2 linked regions of the Psychrobacter arcticus 273-4 genome follow. The protein of the gene in region 1 interacts with the protein of each later gene in a pairwise test. Links are inferred from orthologs where the notes say so. Each region holds a gene or a part of one and is shown on either strand. Other genes may lie near its edges.

Region 1 (8,516 bases):
AAAAAATAGATTTAAATATAGAGAATTTCGCCCTGTCGTCTACTTGATATAAGGTGAGATTTTTTTGCGTTCGTCATATAAAATTTCATGTTACACTTAAACTTTAGCAAGGATGTCGATGCAAACAGGTGTCGAATTTATTGTTAAATCTGACAAGCTAATAACAAGCCCATACCTTTTGCTTGCCTATTTCAAACTTCTTTTACTACTCGCTTCTTTTCAATGACTGTCATTACTAACGACTATCACCACTTAGGACCTTATTATGTTTAAAGATATTTCTATCAAAGATTTTGATCCAGTACTTGCTAAAGCCATGGCTGCTGAAAGCGTGCGTCAAGAGAACCATATTGAGCTTATCGCTTCAGAAAACTACTGCTCACAAGCTGTGATGGAAGCACAAGGTACTGATTTGACCAACAAATACGCTGAAGGCTATCCTGGTAAGCGTTATTATGGTGGTTGTGAGCACGTTGACGTCGTTGAGCAATTGGCAATCGACCGTGCAAAAGAATTGTTTGGTGCAGAATATGTGAACGTACAGCCACATTCTGGTAGCCAAGCAAACTCTGCTGTGTTCTTAGCACTGCTTGAAGCTAATGATACGGTACTAGGCATGAGCTTAGATGCTGGTGGTCACTTGACTCATGGCGCGCACATCAACTTTTCAGGTCTAAACTATAATGCAGTACAGTATGGTTTGGTCGAAGGCACTGGTCTTATCGATTATGACCAAGTTGAGAGCTTGGCAAAAGAGCATAAGCCAAAAATGATCATCGCTGGTTTCTCAGCATACTCACAAGTCGTTGATTGGGCGCGTTTCCGCGAAATCGCTGACGAAGTGGGCGCTTATTTGCTCGTCGATATGGCACACGTTGCTGGTCTTATCGCTGGTGGCGTTTACCCAAGCCCAGTACCATTTGCTGATGTGGTTACGACGACAACGCACAAAACTCTACGTGGCCCACGTTCAGGTATGATTTTGGCTCGTGATGAGAAACTTGCCAAAAAACTAAACTCTGCTGTCTTCCCAGGCAATCAAGGTGGCCCGTTGATGCATGTTATCGCGGCCAAAGCGATTTGCTTTAAAGAAGCCTTAGAAAATAACTTCAAAACCTATCAGCAGCAAGTGGTGAAAAATGCCCAAGCGATGGCAAAAGTCATCCAAGAGCGCGGCTATGAAATCATCTCTGGTGGCACTGAAAACCATCTAATGCTGATCAGCCTAGTGAAGCAAGAAATGACCGGTAAAGAAGCGGATAAATGGTTGGGTGATGCGCATATCACTGTGAATAAAAACGCCGTGCCAAACGATCCTAAATCTCCATTCGTAACCTCTGGTATCCGTATTGGTACACCAGCGATTACGACTCGCGGCTTCAATGAAGCGCAAGCAGGTGCTTTGGCAGGTTGGATTTGTGACGTGTTAGACAGCCGTGGCGATGAAGCAGCAACCGCTGAAGTGCGTAGCAAAGTAGAAGCAATCTGCAAAGAGCTTCCTGTTTATGCTAAAAACCAGTAATTTCTGATTAGTTGGTTTTAAAAGTCAGATATAAAACAACCGCTTAGCTTTTGCTAGGCGGTTTTTTTGATCCTATAAATTAACCTCAATTCGAGATATAGTCGGTGAAAAGTAATATCGATACAACACGTACTACTGGTGCAAATTTTTCTTGCTTGCTGTGCCTACGCAGACAGAGGCTGCAAAAAACTTACACCAGTAGTACTGTAGCGACTTTAAAGTATTTCAACTATATTTCAACTATAGCGACTAAGACAAATCATCGGACGCCACGACAATCCACAGTTGTGGTTTGCCAAATTCTTTAAATGCATCTTCTATGAGGCTTTTGAATACATTAAAATCTTCGATGTTAATACTTTTAACGGCTGTTAAATCAAGCGTCAAATACTCAATATCACTGTCTGTTAAGCAGTCCCACGCCGCATCCCAGTTATGACTAAACCAACTTGGGAAATTGCACGCTTTTGCTAAGCTGCGTAACAGTGTTTCTTTATTCAATCGCTCTTCCATAGGTATGGTGATTGATTGTTCAGGAATATTGGCAAATGCTTTGCTGTTTTTACCTTTAACAAGGTTTCGCTCAAGGCTGCTTTGATTCACATAGTAAATAGCTTGGGTCATATTATTTCACCTCCAGTTTTTGAAAGCTGTCGTAATGATCAAGGGTCAAGTAATAGATGGTGGGTGGGTGACCACCAGTAACAATACGCCGTGCACCGCGATGAGAAACCGTAGGCGTGGGTACAGTATATTCACGATAGTAACCTTGCGACTCCGCCGGTAGCTTGCCTTCTCGATTATAAAACTTGGTGCCATCTTTGTTAGGGTAAGAAAAAGGACCGCCTTGCTGAATAAGCGCAATGGTTTGATCTATCTGCGCATCACCAGTGATAGCCACTGCATTTGCGGTGCTAGCGGTTTCAATGGAGTTTTGCGTTAGGGTAGCTGGTGGCGTGCTATCTGCAAAAAAGCTGGATTTTATATCAGCAAAGAAGTAAACCGCAACAGCGATAATGGCAATCAAGCTGAATAGGGTAGAGAGGCTACTTTTCTTGTTTTGGCTTCCACGATTATTTTTACGAGTATGGTTTCGGTTGTTTTTTTGATTATGATTAACTGAGCTGCGATGAGCTGGATTTTCTACTGAAGTTTCTAAAATGCTCAATTCATCCGATGTGACTTCGGTGGCGCGCAACTGGTTTTTGTCATTGCGCTCACTATTGAAATAGACGCGTTGCCCTTCGCTAATAGGCTGCGCCATTTGCACTGATTTTATATGAAAAAAAACGTCTTCACTTTGATTGTCGACGTCGATAAAGCCATAGCCTTTATCGGAATTCCAGTGCTTAATTTTGCCACTTTGCATGGGTATCCTCGTCCTATCGATAGGTTTTTATCATGTAAAATAATGGCTATATGTCATATATAACATATTCATTAATAATAATAAAAAAACGCCAGCAATTAAGCTGACGTTCTGTAACAATTATACTGCAGGAGACATTATAAGTTGTAGTGAAGACGTAATAAATTAGGCACGTGTTTCGCCATGACCATAAACAATCCACTTTTGTGAGGTCAAACCTTCAAGCCCAACGGGTCCACGCGCATGAATCTTGTCCGTTGAGATGCCAATTTCGGCACCAAGACCGTATTCAAAACCATCGGCAAAACGGCTAGAGGCATTAATCATTACGCTTGCTGAGTCGACTTCGCGAATAAAGCGTTGCGACTTAGTATAGTTATCCGTAATGATGACATCAGTATGATGACTGCCATGGGTATTGATATGTTCAATCGCTTCATCAATGCCGGATAATATTTTAATCGCGAGGATAGGGGCGAGATATTCGGTATCCCAATCTTCAGCGGTGGCAGCTGATAGATGACCTTTAAGGGTAGTATTGTCATTCAGAATAGCCTGCGCTTTATCATCAAGACGCAGTTGCATCGCATCATCGGCTTTGACGATAGCTTCGGCAATTTTGGGTAATAGCTCATTAGCGATTGCTTCATCGACCAATAGAGTTTCCATGGTATTACAAGTCCCATAGCGGTGGGTTTTGGCATTGACGCTGACTTTAATGGCAATCTCAGGATCGGCATCACTGTCAATAAAGGTATGGCAATTACCATCTAGATGCTTGATAACCGGCACGCGCGCATCGCGGCTGATACGCTCAATCAACCCTTTACCGCCGCGTGGTACGATAACATCAACGTAGTCAGTCATGGTGATAAGCTCACCAACGGCAGCACGGTCTGTGGTCTCTAGCACTTGGACACTATACTCAGACATACCAACTTTTTTTAGTCCTTCTAAAATACACTTGGCAATCGCTTGATTGGACTCAAAAGCTTCAGAGCCACCACGCAGGATGATGGCATTACCTGATTTCAGTGCCAAAGAAGCCGCTTCAAGAGTGACGTTGGGACGCGACTCATAAATCATACCGACCACACCAAGTGGCACGCGCATTTTACCCAGATGAATACCCGACGGACGATACGTCATGTCTGTGACTTCGCCAATAGGGTCAGGCAATGCTGCAACGTCTTTTAAACCTTGTAGCATGCCATCAAAGCGAGCGTCATTTAACTCTAAGCGATCAAGCAGCGCAGCATCTAGGTCGTTTTTTTGACCATTGTCCATGTCGATTTTATTGGCAGACAAGATATCTTGCTTGGCATTCTTTAATACATCGTGAATCGCCATCAGTGCAGCGTTTTTATCGCCCGTATTGGCAGCAGCCAGTGCTCTGGATGCCGCGCGCGCTTCTTTTCCGACGTTTTGCATATAAGCGGTAATATCTGCGGTATTCATTTGACTCATAAATATACATCCTTATCGTTATAAATAGAGAAAGGTCAGCGCTCTAGTGGCGCTATGCTATTTAACATAGAGGAGATTAGGTCGATAGTAAAGCCGATTTTGTGAATAGAGGTTGCTTGTCCGTATATCATAGGCATGATTTAATCACTGATTATAATATAGTCGGTGAAAAGTAATATCGATACAACACGTACTACTGGTGCAAATTTTTCTTGCTTGCTGTGCCTACGCAGACAGAGGCTGCAAAAAATTTACACCAGTAGTACTGTAGCGACTTTAAAGTATTTCAACTATAGATACTGATATTGGAGAATAATAATGGCAATGAACAAATAAAACGCTTAGCAGACTGGCAAGTATAAAAGTTGGTTGAGCGTTGGATTGGTTGCAGTGGCACTAACCTTAAGTGCCTGTGGTAAAGAAAGATGAGCCAGCGGTAGCGACTGCTGAAGATGCAGAGGTGATGGACGGGACTGAAAGCGAAGAGCACGTCTCAACCTACTAATATGGCAGATAAAACAGCGCTCATGCTATTAAGATGATAAAATGAGGCCCATAATTGATTGTGCGTTATGGGCCTCATTTTATAAAAACTATATTATCGCCAAGCGCCTTTTTACTTCATGTTTTCACTCATATTTATTGGAAGTCTGCTAAACCATGCTTGATACTGCAAATAATCCGACTCGACCTATCGCTTTAGATTTACAAGATATTCATAAAAGCTTCGGCTCATTGGCTGTACTTAAAGGCGTATCTTTGACTGCCTATGATGGTGATGTTATCTCTATTTTAGGCTCGTCCGGCTCAGGTAAGTCGACCCTGCTTCGCTGTATCAATTTGCTCGAAAAGCCCAATCAAGGTCGCATCATTATCGGTAAAGATGAGCTGATGTTGAAGCCGGCTAAGTCAGGCGAATTGCAAGCGGCTGATATCAAGCAGCTAGAACACTTACGCGCCCGCGTGGGTTTTGTCTTCCAGAATTTCAATCTATGGCCACATAAAACGATTATTGACAATATCATCGAAGGGCCAATACAAGTCTTAAAAATAAAAAAAGACCAAGCCATTAGTGATGCTGAAAAGCTGCTCGATAAAGTCGGCCTGCTCGATAAAAAAGACGCTTATCCAGCGAATCTCTCCGGTGGTCAGCGCCAACGTGTTGCTATTGCACGCGCCCTTGCGATGCAGCCGCAAGTATTATTGTTTGATGAGCCGACTTCTGCCTTAGACCCTGAGCTAGTCAATGAAGTGCTTGCTGTTATGCGAGAGCTGGCAGCAGAGGGACGCACGATGCTGATTGTGACCCATGAGATGCGTTTTGCTCGTGAAGTTTCTAGCAAAGTGGTGTTCTTGCATCAGGGCGTTATTGAAGAGATTGGTACGCCTGAACAAGTCTTTGATAATCCTAAGTCTGAGCGTGTCAAAGACTTTATGGCATCACATCGTCAAAATTAATCCATTGCTAAAATCTGGTAAGATTACAGTCTTGGTAATAATTATTTAAAACACTAAGATTGCACATCGGTAAGTATATTAATGGGTTTATTACTCAATAATCACAGTCGGTATGCAAAACGTTTGTTTTTGATATTCCACTCAGGTATTATCAAAAGACCTGTGAGCGGGTATGAACAGCACTTGCCCATATATCTATATATAGTTGAAATACTTTAAAGTCGCTACCGTATTGCTGGTGTAAATTTTTTGCAGCCTCTGTCTGCGTAGGCACAGCAAGCAAGAAAAATTTGCACCAGTAGTACGTGTTGTATCGATATTACTTTTCACCGACTATACCTAATAGCCTGAATATCCAGTTACCTAAATCTGAGTGGCTTGTCTGGCAGGGACGTCAGAGAAAATATACCAGAACGCTGTATTAAAAATTAGAGATTAAAAATTATCTTAAAAATCCATCAGAATTTAAGGAACGTATGATGTCGAATTCTCGCCTATTGTGGTCATCGATGACCGTTACCGCCGCGCTCGTATTAGGTGCTTGTAGCCAACCTGCTAATGACGCTGCTGATACCAATGCAGATACACCGGCAGCAGGAACCTCTGGCAAGACCATTCGTATTGCGACTGAAGGCGCATACCCTCCTTTTAACTATACCAATGCCGATGGCAGTTTGGCGGGTTTTGATATTGACGTTGCCAATGCTTTATGTGAGCAGATGCAAGCCAAATGTGAAATTGTCGCTCAAGATTGGGACGGTATTATCCCGGGTTTATTGGCGCAAAAATATGATGCGGTCATTGCCGGTATGTCTATTACTGCCGAACGTCAAGAAAAAGTCGATTTCAGCGAGCCTTACTTTGCTAATACGATGGTTTGGCTGACCGACACTAAAGGCAGCTTTGATCCTAAAGTCATCAAGAATCTGACGCTTGGTGGTCAACGCTCAACGACGCCGGGTGCTTATTTACAAGATAATTATGAAGGCAAAGACGGCAATACCGTTAAGCTTTATGACAGTTATGACAATGCTTATTTGGACCTAAAGTCTGGTCGTAGTGATGTGGTGCTGGCTGAAAAAGTATCTGCCAAATCATGGTTAGCAGACAATCCTGAAGGTTTTGGTATCGTTGGTGATGAGATTGACAATGACGATAATATTGCCATTGCTGTGCGTAAAGGCGATGCAATTAAAGAAGACTTTAATAAAGCGCTGAGTGAAATTCGCAGCAATGGTGAGCTTGCCCGTCTTGAGCAGAAAAACTTCGGTCAATAAGCTGTAATCATTATCGTCGATTGATAATGTCCGTCTTAAGCGGCGGATATATATACGGCTGGTAAATATATTAAGGAATACCCACTATGATAGTTGCAATGACCTCATTAATGACAAAAAAAGCCTTGTGGTTAGCACCATTAAGTGCTGCCATGCTGATGCTGGCAGGTTGTAATAATAGCGCTGCACCGGTAGAAACTACTGAGACAGATGCCGCAACTGACGTGCCTTTAAATATCAAAATAGCGACAGAATCAAGCTATAAACCTTTTAGCTATACCGATGCAGATGGTAAGTTAATCGGCTATGAGATTGAATTGGTCGACGCGCTTTGTGCGCAAATGAAAGCTAAATGTGAAGTCATTTCGCAAGATTGGGATGGACTCATTCCAGGTTTGAATGCGCAGAAGTTTGATGCTGCTATCGCTGGCATGTCAATCACCCCTGAGCGCAAAGAAGTGGTCGAATTTAGCGACCCTTATTTTCATAGTGGTATTATCTTAATCGGTAAGAAAGGCGATGATGTCAGTGTTGACGCTCTAAAAGGTCAGCCTATTGCCTCACAGCGTTCAACGGTTGCCTCGCAATATCTACAAGATAAACACGCTGACGCTGACATCAAACTTTATGATACCCAAGACAACGCTTATTTAGATCTAACGTCAGGCCGTGTGCGTGCGATGATGTCTGATAAAGTAACTGGTATCGACTGGCTAAAAACAGAAGCCGGTAAAGACTATGAAGTAAAAGGTCAAGAAATCAGCACCAGCGATGATGCGATGGGTATTGCTTTCCGTAAAGGTGATCCATTGGTTGCTAAATTCAATAAAGCCTTGGCCGAGTTAAAAGACAATGGCACTTATGATCAAATCACGGGTAGCTATTTTGGTACCAGCTCAACCACTGCTGCTCAAAAAGCAGTCGCTGCTAATGATATCAAAGAAGTAGTAGTCGTAGATAAAGGTAATGTAGAGGCTGATGCGGTGATTGCTAAAGAAGAGCAAGCGCAACGCTAACAGAAGCGCCAGCTATAGATAGCGCCGCACAATAAAGGCTCAGTAGTATTGCCGTATCCAAAACTGCATGAATAGTGTCTTGATAAGCATGAGGACATCGCCATTATGGTGATGTCTTTTTTTTATAACAAACCATTCCGTTTTAAGCATTATAGACGGTCAGTTTTTATCAAATTTAGCTGATTTATTTGATATTTGTCGTGATATAGTTGAAATACTTTAAAGTCGCTACCGTATTGCTGGTGTAAATTTTTTGCAGCCTCTGTCTGCGTAGGCACAGCAAGCAAGAAAAATTTGTACCAGCAGTACGTGTTGTATCGATATTACTTTTCACCGACTATAAGTGTCTATTTAGGCAGTGCTTTTACGCGTGAGTATTAACATAGCAGCGAATGAATATGATAAAA
Region 2 (5,554 bases), 930 kb from region 1 along the record:
GAGTGGATGAAATACTGGTCACGAGCTGCAAGCTCACCACCTAATAAAAAGTTTAAATAATCAATCACTTTAGGGTTGCCAATCATCACCTACACTCCTGTATGTATCATTGCTTGTTATATGTATTCATAATTTTATAGATAAAGCGCCAATATATAAACAGTTAGTTTTTAAACAGCATAAGCCAATACATCGAACTTGGCATGATGCTCCTCTAGATAGTCATTTACCATAGGCTCACAGCATCCGCAGCAGGTTGCGACATCTAAGGTGTCTTTTAGACCATCTAACGTATCGATACCAGAAGCAATGGCGGCTTTTATTTGCTTTTCTTTGACATCATTACAGATACAGACGTACATAAGCGGGTTCCTACTGTGATTGACTAACGTATTATTAGCTATATTAACGATAATTATTAGCATTTACAATAGTGTTTGGTATACTTATCCATCATCTCAATCAAAACTTTATAGTTATATTAATTTAATTAATATATGTAACTGAATATAACAATCCGTGTAACTTTACGGTACTTAAGGTAGTAAAATGGCGATGAACTGTAAATTTGGTCGTTTATTAATCGATTTTATGGATAAGTGCTGCTATATTGTGCCCCTATTAACTAAATGTATATTGGAATTGATCCATGTCTAATAATAATTCTATGATACAACCGCTTGAGTTGTTTAAAGTATTATCTGACCCTACGCGCTTGAAGATTTTCCAAATCCTATATAATAAAGAATCACGCTGCGTCGGTGAGTTAGTAGAAATACTTGATCAGCCACAACCAACGATATCGCGTCACCTTAATCACCTAAAAAAACTGGGCATCTTAAACTGTGTTCGTGATGGCACTTGGATGTGGTACGAGGTCGCAAATGACTTGCCAGAATGGTGTCAAAATATTTTGGACATTACCTACAAGCAGGTATCAAGCAAAGAAAAAGCCATACTAAAATCCGCCTAATACTAGCCTAGCACTAATAGGCGCTGTGATAGGCAGTGAAAAATTTTGCTTAAAGATCTTTGGCTTATGTTAGCCCATAAAAAAGACCTCATGATGAGGTCTTTTTTATGCGGCACTGATATAGTTGAAATACTTTAAAGTCGCTACAGTATTCTTTATTAAACACTATACCAAGTCTAAGAAATCACTGACAAAGGCATTGGCTGGGCGATTGATCAATGCTTCTGAGGTGCCTACCTGTTCAACCCGACCATGATTCATCACCACAATCTCATCAGATACCGCCCTTGCCTCTTCTTGGTCATGAGTAACCATGATGCTAGTGATGCCAAGCTCATGATGAATGTCTTTTAACCAGGTACGCAGCTCTTTACGTACTTTGGCATCCAGCGCCCCAAACGGCTCATCTAATAATAGTAGTTTTGGCTTAACCGCAAGTGCTCTTGCCAGCGCAATACGCTGACGCTGACCGCCTGATAATTGATGCGGGTAAGCAGTTGCCACTTGTGGCAACTGCACCAAATCTAATAGCTCAGCCACGCGCTTATTGATATCCGCTTTACTTGGGCGCTCATTCTTTGGTAACAACGTCAGACCAAAGCCCACATTGTCAGCAACATTTTTATGGCGAAATAATGCATAGTGCTGAAACATGAAGCCGATATGGCGCTTTTGTACCGGAGTATTGGTGACGTCTAGTTCATCAAACAGTATCTGCCCAGAGTCCGAATACTCAAGACCGGCAATGATACGCAGCAAGGTGGTTTTACCGCAGCCTGAAGGACCCAATAAAGTCGTCAATTTACCCGTAGGTACCGTGATATTGATATCATCTAAGGCGGTAAAGTTACCAAATTTCTTATTAACGTTGCGAATCTCGATGCTCATAATGGTGTCTCTTATTATTTCTTTTATCGTAGCGTAGCAGATTGTTTTAATACTATGGCAAATAGCGGAAATGGCGTCTATAGACATGAATCGCTATGCTTTGCCTGCTGATTCTGCAACAGTAGCATTAGCACTGACTGGTAGTTCAGGCGCACTTATCAAACGTTCAGACTTAGCGAATTTGCGATCTTGTAGCTTGGTCATGATTTGCTGAATGAGTAACGTTACTAAAGCGAGTGCGGCAAGTAAGCTTGATAAAGCAAACGCAGCGGTAAAGTTATAGTCATTGTAAGCAATTTCGACCAGTAGCGGCATGGTATTGGTTTCACCGCGAATATGACCTGAGACCACACTCACTGCACCAAACTCACCCATCGCTCGCGCATTGGTCAATATCAAACCATACAGCAGCGCCCATTTGATATTAGGCAGTGTCACATGCCAAAACGTCTGCCAGCCAGTAGCACCCAAAGTCAGTGCAGCTTGCTCTTCACTATCACCCTGCGTCTGCATCAGCGGTATCAACTCACGTGCCACAAAGGGAAAGGTGACAAACAAAGTCGCTAAAATAATCCCCGGTACAGCATAGATTACCTGAAATCCCATGCTCTCAAGCCAGCCACCAATGCTAGAGTTTAACCCGAATAGCAAAACAAACATCAAACCTGCGACCACGGGCGACACCGAAAACGGTAAATCAAGCAAAGTGGTCACCAGCTGTTTACCTTTAAACTGATAACGGGTCACCAGCCACGCAATAGCAATACCCATCACCATATTAATCGGTAAGACAATTGCGGCAGTAATCAAGGTTAGCTTAATCGCCTGCAAGGCTTCAGGATCGACAAGAGAGGCGATATATAACTGCCAGCCACCCTTAAAGGCTTCATAGAACACGGCTAGCAGTGGCACAACCAACATAATAACCATAAATAACACAGCGATGGTGATAAAGGCACGGCGTATCCATAGTGTATCTTTGGTTGCTGGGTTGCTCTGGTAGTCGTAGATATTAGAGATTTGCATTAGCGAGCTCCTACACGGCGCGACAGCTTCCACTGTACGATATTGATGGTCAATAAAATCACAAAGGAGATTAGTAGCATAAATAATGCAATGGCTGATGCGCCTTGGACGTCAAACTGCTCAAGCTTACTAATAATGATTAATGGTAAAATTTCAGACTGCATCGGAATATTGCCAGCGATAAAAATGACCGAACCATACTCACCAGTGGCACGCGCAAACATCATGCCTGCACCCATCAATAACGCAGGCAATAGCTCTGGCAAAATCACCTTACGAAACGTGGTAAATCGATTGGCACCCAATACCGCTGCTGCCTCCTCAAATTCAACAGATAACTCTGCGAGTACGGGCTGTACAGCGCGGACGATAAAGGGAAAGCTGACAACCACTAAAGCCAGCCAAATACCCAATGGTGTAAAAGCCACTTGAATATCAAACTTGGCAAACCACTGCCCGATAAGACCATTGGGTGCATACAAAGTCGCAAGCGAGATACCAGTGACCGCTGTTGGGAGCGCAAAGGGTAAATCCACCAAGGCATTTATCAAAGATTTGCCCCAAAACTCATAGCGTACGAGCACCCATGCGACCAGTGTGCCAAACACCATATTGGTCAGCATCGCCAAAAACGACATCCATAGGCTTAGTTTAATAGCAGCGGTCACTTGCGGCTGGCTAATAGTACCCCAAAATCCCGTCCAGCCCATTTGTGTTGTGGTATAGGCCATCATGGCAAATGGCAGTACTACCAACAGCGACAAGCTAAAGACAGTGATGCCCATACTTAGCCCAAACCCTGGTAGCACATTGCGCTGACGCAAGCGTGTTAACCAACCTTTTCTAGGAAGGGGCTTATTAGTGGGAGATGTTGTTGCACTCATAGTGGTGTCCTATTGCCTAGCTGATGGTACTTATCGTAAGCACTCGGTCGTATCGATATGAAGAAAAAAGTATGATAAAAAGAGATTATGAATATGCTCATGGTATAAAGGACATAGCGTTGTCGGCCATGTCCTTTATGAGATTGACATAATTTCATGACGTCGTGCATTACTGATTAATCATCAAATAATGCAGTAGCCGCCCTTCAAATAAGTCACGGCTATTTAAACGTCGTTACTAACATTACTACTGGTATTACTGAGGCGCATTAACCGCCAACTTATCAAACAAACCACCATCACTGAAATAGGTGCTCATGATCTCATCCCATGTGCCAAACGCATCATTCGGACGGAAAGTGTCAATCGGTGGCAATTTATCACTGTTTTTATCCAATACACTCTTCACACTTGGGCGTAAGTATAAGTCAGCTGCCAATTGCTGGGCAGCATCGCTCCATAAGAAATCAAGATATGCTTTGGCGGCATCTGTGGTGCCTTTTTTATCAGTGACTGTTTTTACGATAGCCACTGGGCTTTCAGACTTGATTGAGTATTTTGGATAAACGATCTCAACTTGACCAACCCCAAAATCTTTTGCCGCAAGATTGGCTTCATTCTCAAAGGTCACTAAGACATCACCGATACCACGCTGTACAAACGTCGTAGTCGCTGCACGCCCGCCACTTTCATAAACTTTGACGTTTTTTAGCATGTCTTTAACATATTTTTCCGCTTGTGCTTCATCTTTATTAAAAGCATGTAAGCCATAACCATAAGCACCTAAGAAAGCATAGCGACCGTTACCCGTGACTTTTGGGTTTGCCATGACAATCTCAACACCCTCTTTGGTCAAGTCTGCCCAATCATTGATACCTTTTGGATTGTCTTTGCGCACTAAGAAGACGATGGTACTGGTAAAAGGTACCGCATTGTCTGGGAATTTGCTTTCCCAATCTGACTCAACCAAACCTTTTTTCTCAAGCAGCTCAATATCAGAGCCTTGGTTCATGGTCGCGACATCTGCTTGTAGACCATTTGCCACCGACAGTGCTTGTTTACTTGAACCACCATGCGACTGATTGATAAGAATATTACTGTTTGGGTTTTCAGCTTGGTAATGATCAACAAATAATGGATTGTAGTCTTTGTAAAAATCACGGGCGACATCATAAGAGACGTTTAATAGCTCGATGTCCTGCCCTTCTGTCGCTGCTGGTTTGCCCTCTGCATTGGCAGCCGGCTCAGTCTTTTCATTGTTACTACAGCCTGCGATACCTAAAGTGAGCGCCACACCGGCGATACTTAGGACGCTAAGCGTTTTATTTTTATAACCTGTGGTATATGATGTCATGGCTGCCTCAAAAATATGTCTGATAAGTAATGTAAGTATGCTAACAGCGCTATCTTATTATGTTTAATGATGAATATGTTTATGTTATTTCCAAAATGGAATAAAGGATTTGTAAATATAATATTATCAATGACTTAAATTTATCAGCAATGAATAAGCTAAATATTTTTAACCATAACTGCACTGTCTGCTGGTCATTTAGCCGTTTGACTCAGTCTCTCATCCAAGTTAAGAATGAATATCTGAATCAAACGGCTTGTCACTGACTAATCTAGTTACCTTTACTGCACACTTGCCAGCTTATCAAAACGCCCGCCATCAACAAAAAACGTCTCCATAATCTGTGTCCAAGGACCAAAGACACTCACCGGCTCAAACCTCTCAATATCAAGCAAGGTATCTTTATGGGCAGCAAGCACTTGCTCATTA

Evidence for each region. Proteins that work in one complex are often made in the same cells at the same time.
Region 2: the proteins of PSYC_RS01520 (region 1) and PSYC_RS05600 interact in binary tests that used the Escherichia coli proteins (3 or more experiments, as listed by UniProt). The link is inferred for Psychrobacter arcticus 273-4 from one-to-one orthologs.

The regions. Positions count from the first base shown.
Region 1 is NC_007204.1:355,581-364,096, forward strand. Bases 2,208-5,203 are described here. They hold PSYC_RS01520 (glutamate-5-semialdehyde dehydrogenase), read right to left. Parts: upstream 4,359-5,203; coding sequence 3,057-4,358; downstream 2,208-3,056. Other genes in these bases: PSYC_RS01515 (ribonuclease domain-containing protein), read right to left, coding at 2,208-2,891; PSYC_RS01525 (ABC transporter ATP-binding protein), read left to right, coding at 5,019-5,203. Outside these bases: glyA (serine hydroxymethyltransferase), read left to right, coding at 266-1,522; PSYC_RS01510 (barstar family protein), read right to left, coding at 1,772-2,146; more of PSYC_RS01515, read right to left, coding at 2,148-2,207; more of PSYC_RS01525, read left to right, coding at 5,204-5,816; PSYC_RS01530 (transporter substrate-binding domain-containing protein), read left to right, coding at 6,293-7,093; PSYC_RS01535 (transporter substrate-binding domain-containing protein), read left to right, coding at 7,180-8,109. UniProt on the Escherichia coli protein: Catalyzes the NADPH-dependent reduction of L-glutamate 5-phosphate into L-glutamate 5-semialdehyde and phosphate. The product spontaneously undergoes cyclization to form 1-pyrroline-5-carboxylate.
Region 2 is NC_007204.1:1,280,776-1,286,329, reverse strand. What follows is about bases 1-2,794. They hold PSYC_RS05600 (sulfate/molybdate ABC transporter ATP-binding protein), read right to left. Parts: upstream 1,862-2,794; coding sequence 1,139-1,861; downstream 1-1,138. Other genes in these bases: cysW (sulfate ABC transporter permease subunit CysW), read right to left, coding at 1,955-2,794; PSYC_RS05605 (ArsR/SmtB family transcription factor), read left to right, coding at 650-973; PSYC_RS05610 ((2Fe-2S)-binding protein), read right to left, coding at 171-362; bfr (bacterioferritin), read right to left, coding at 1-86. Also shown: more of cysW, read right to left, coding at 2,795-2,887; sulfate ABC transporter permease subunit CysT, read right to left, coding at 2,887-3,771; PSYC_RS05585 (sulfate ABC transporter substrate-binding protein), read right to left, coding at 4,028-5,125; PSYC_RS05580 (sulfate ABC transporter substrate-binding protein), read right to left, coding at 5,407-5,554. UniProt on the Escherichia coli protein: Part of the ABC transporter complex CysAWTP involved in sulfate/thiosulfate import. Responsible for energy coupling to the transport system.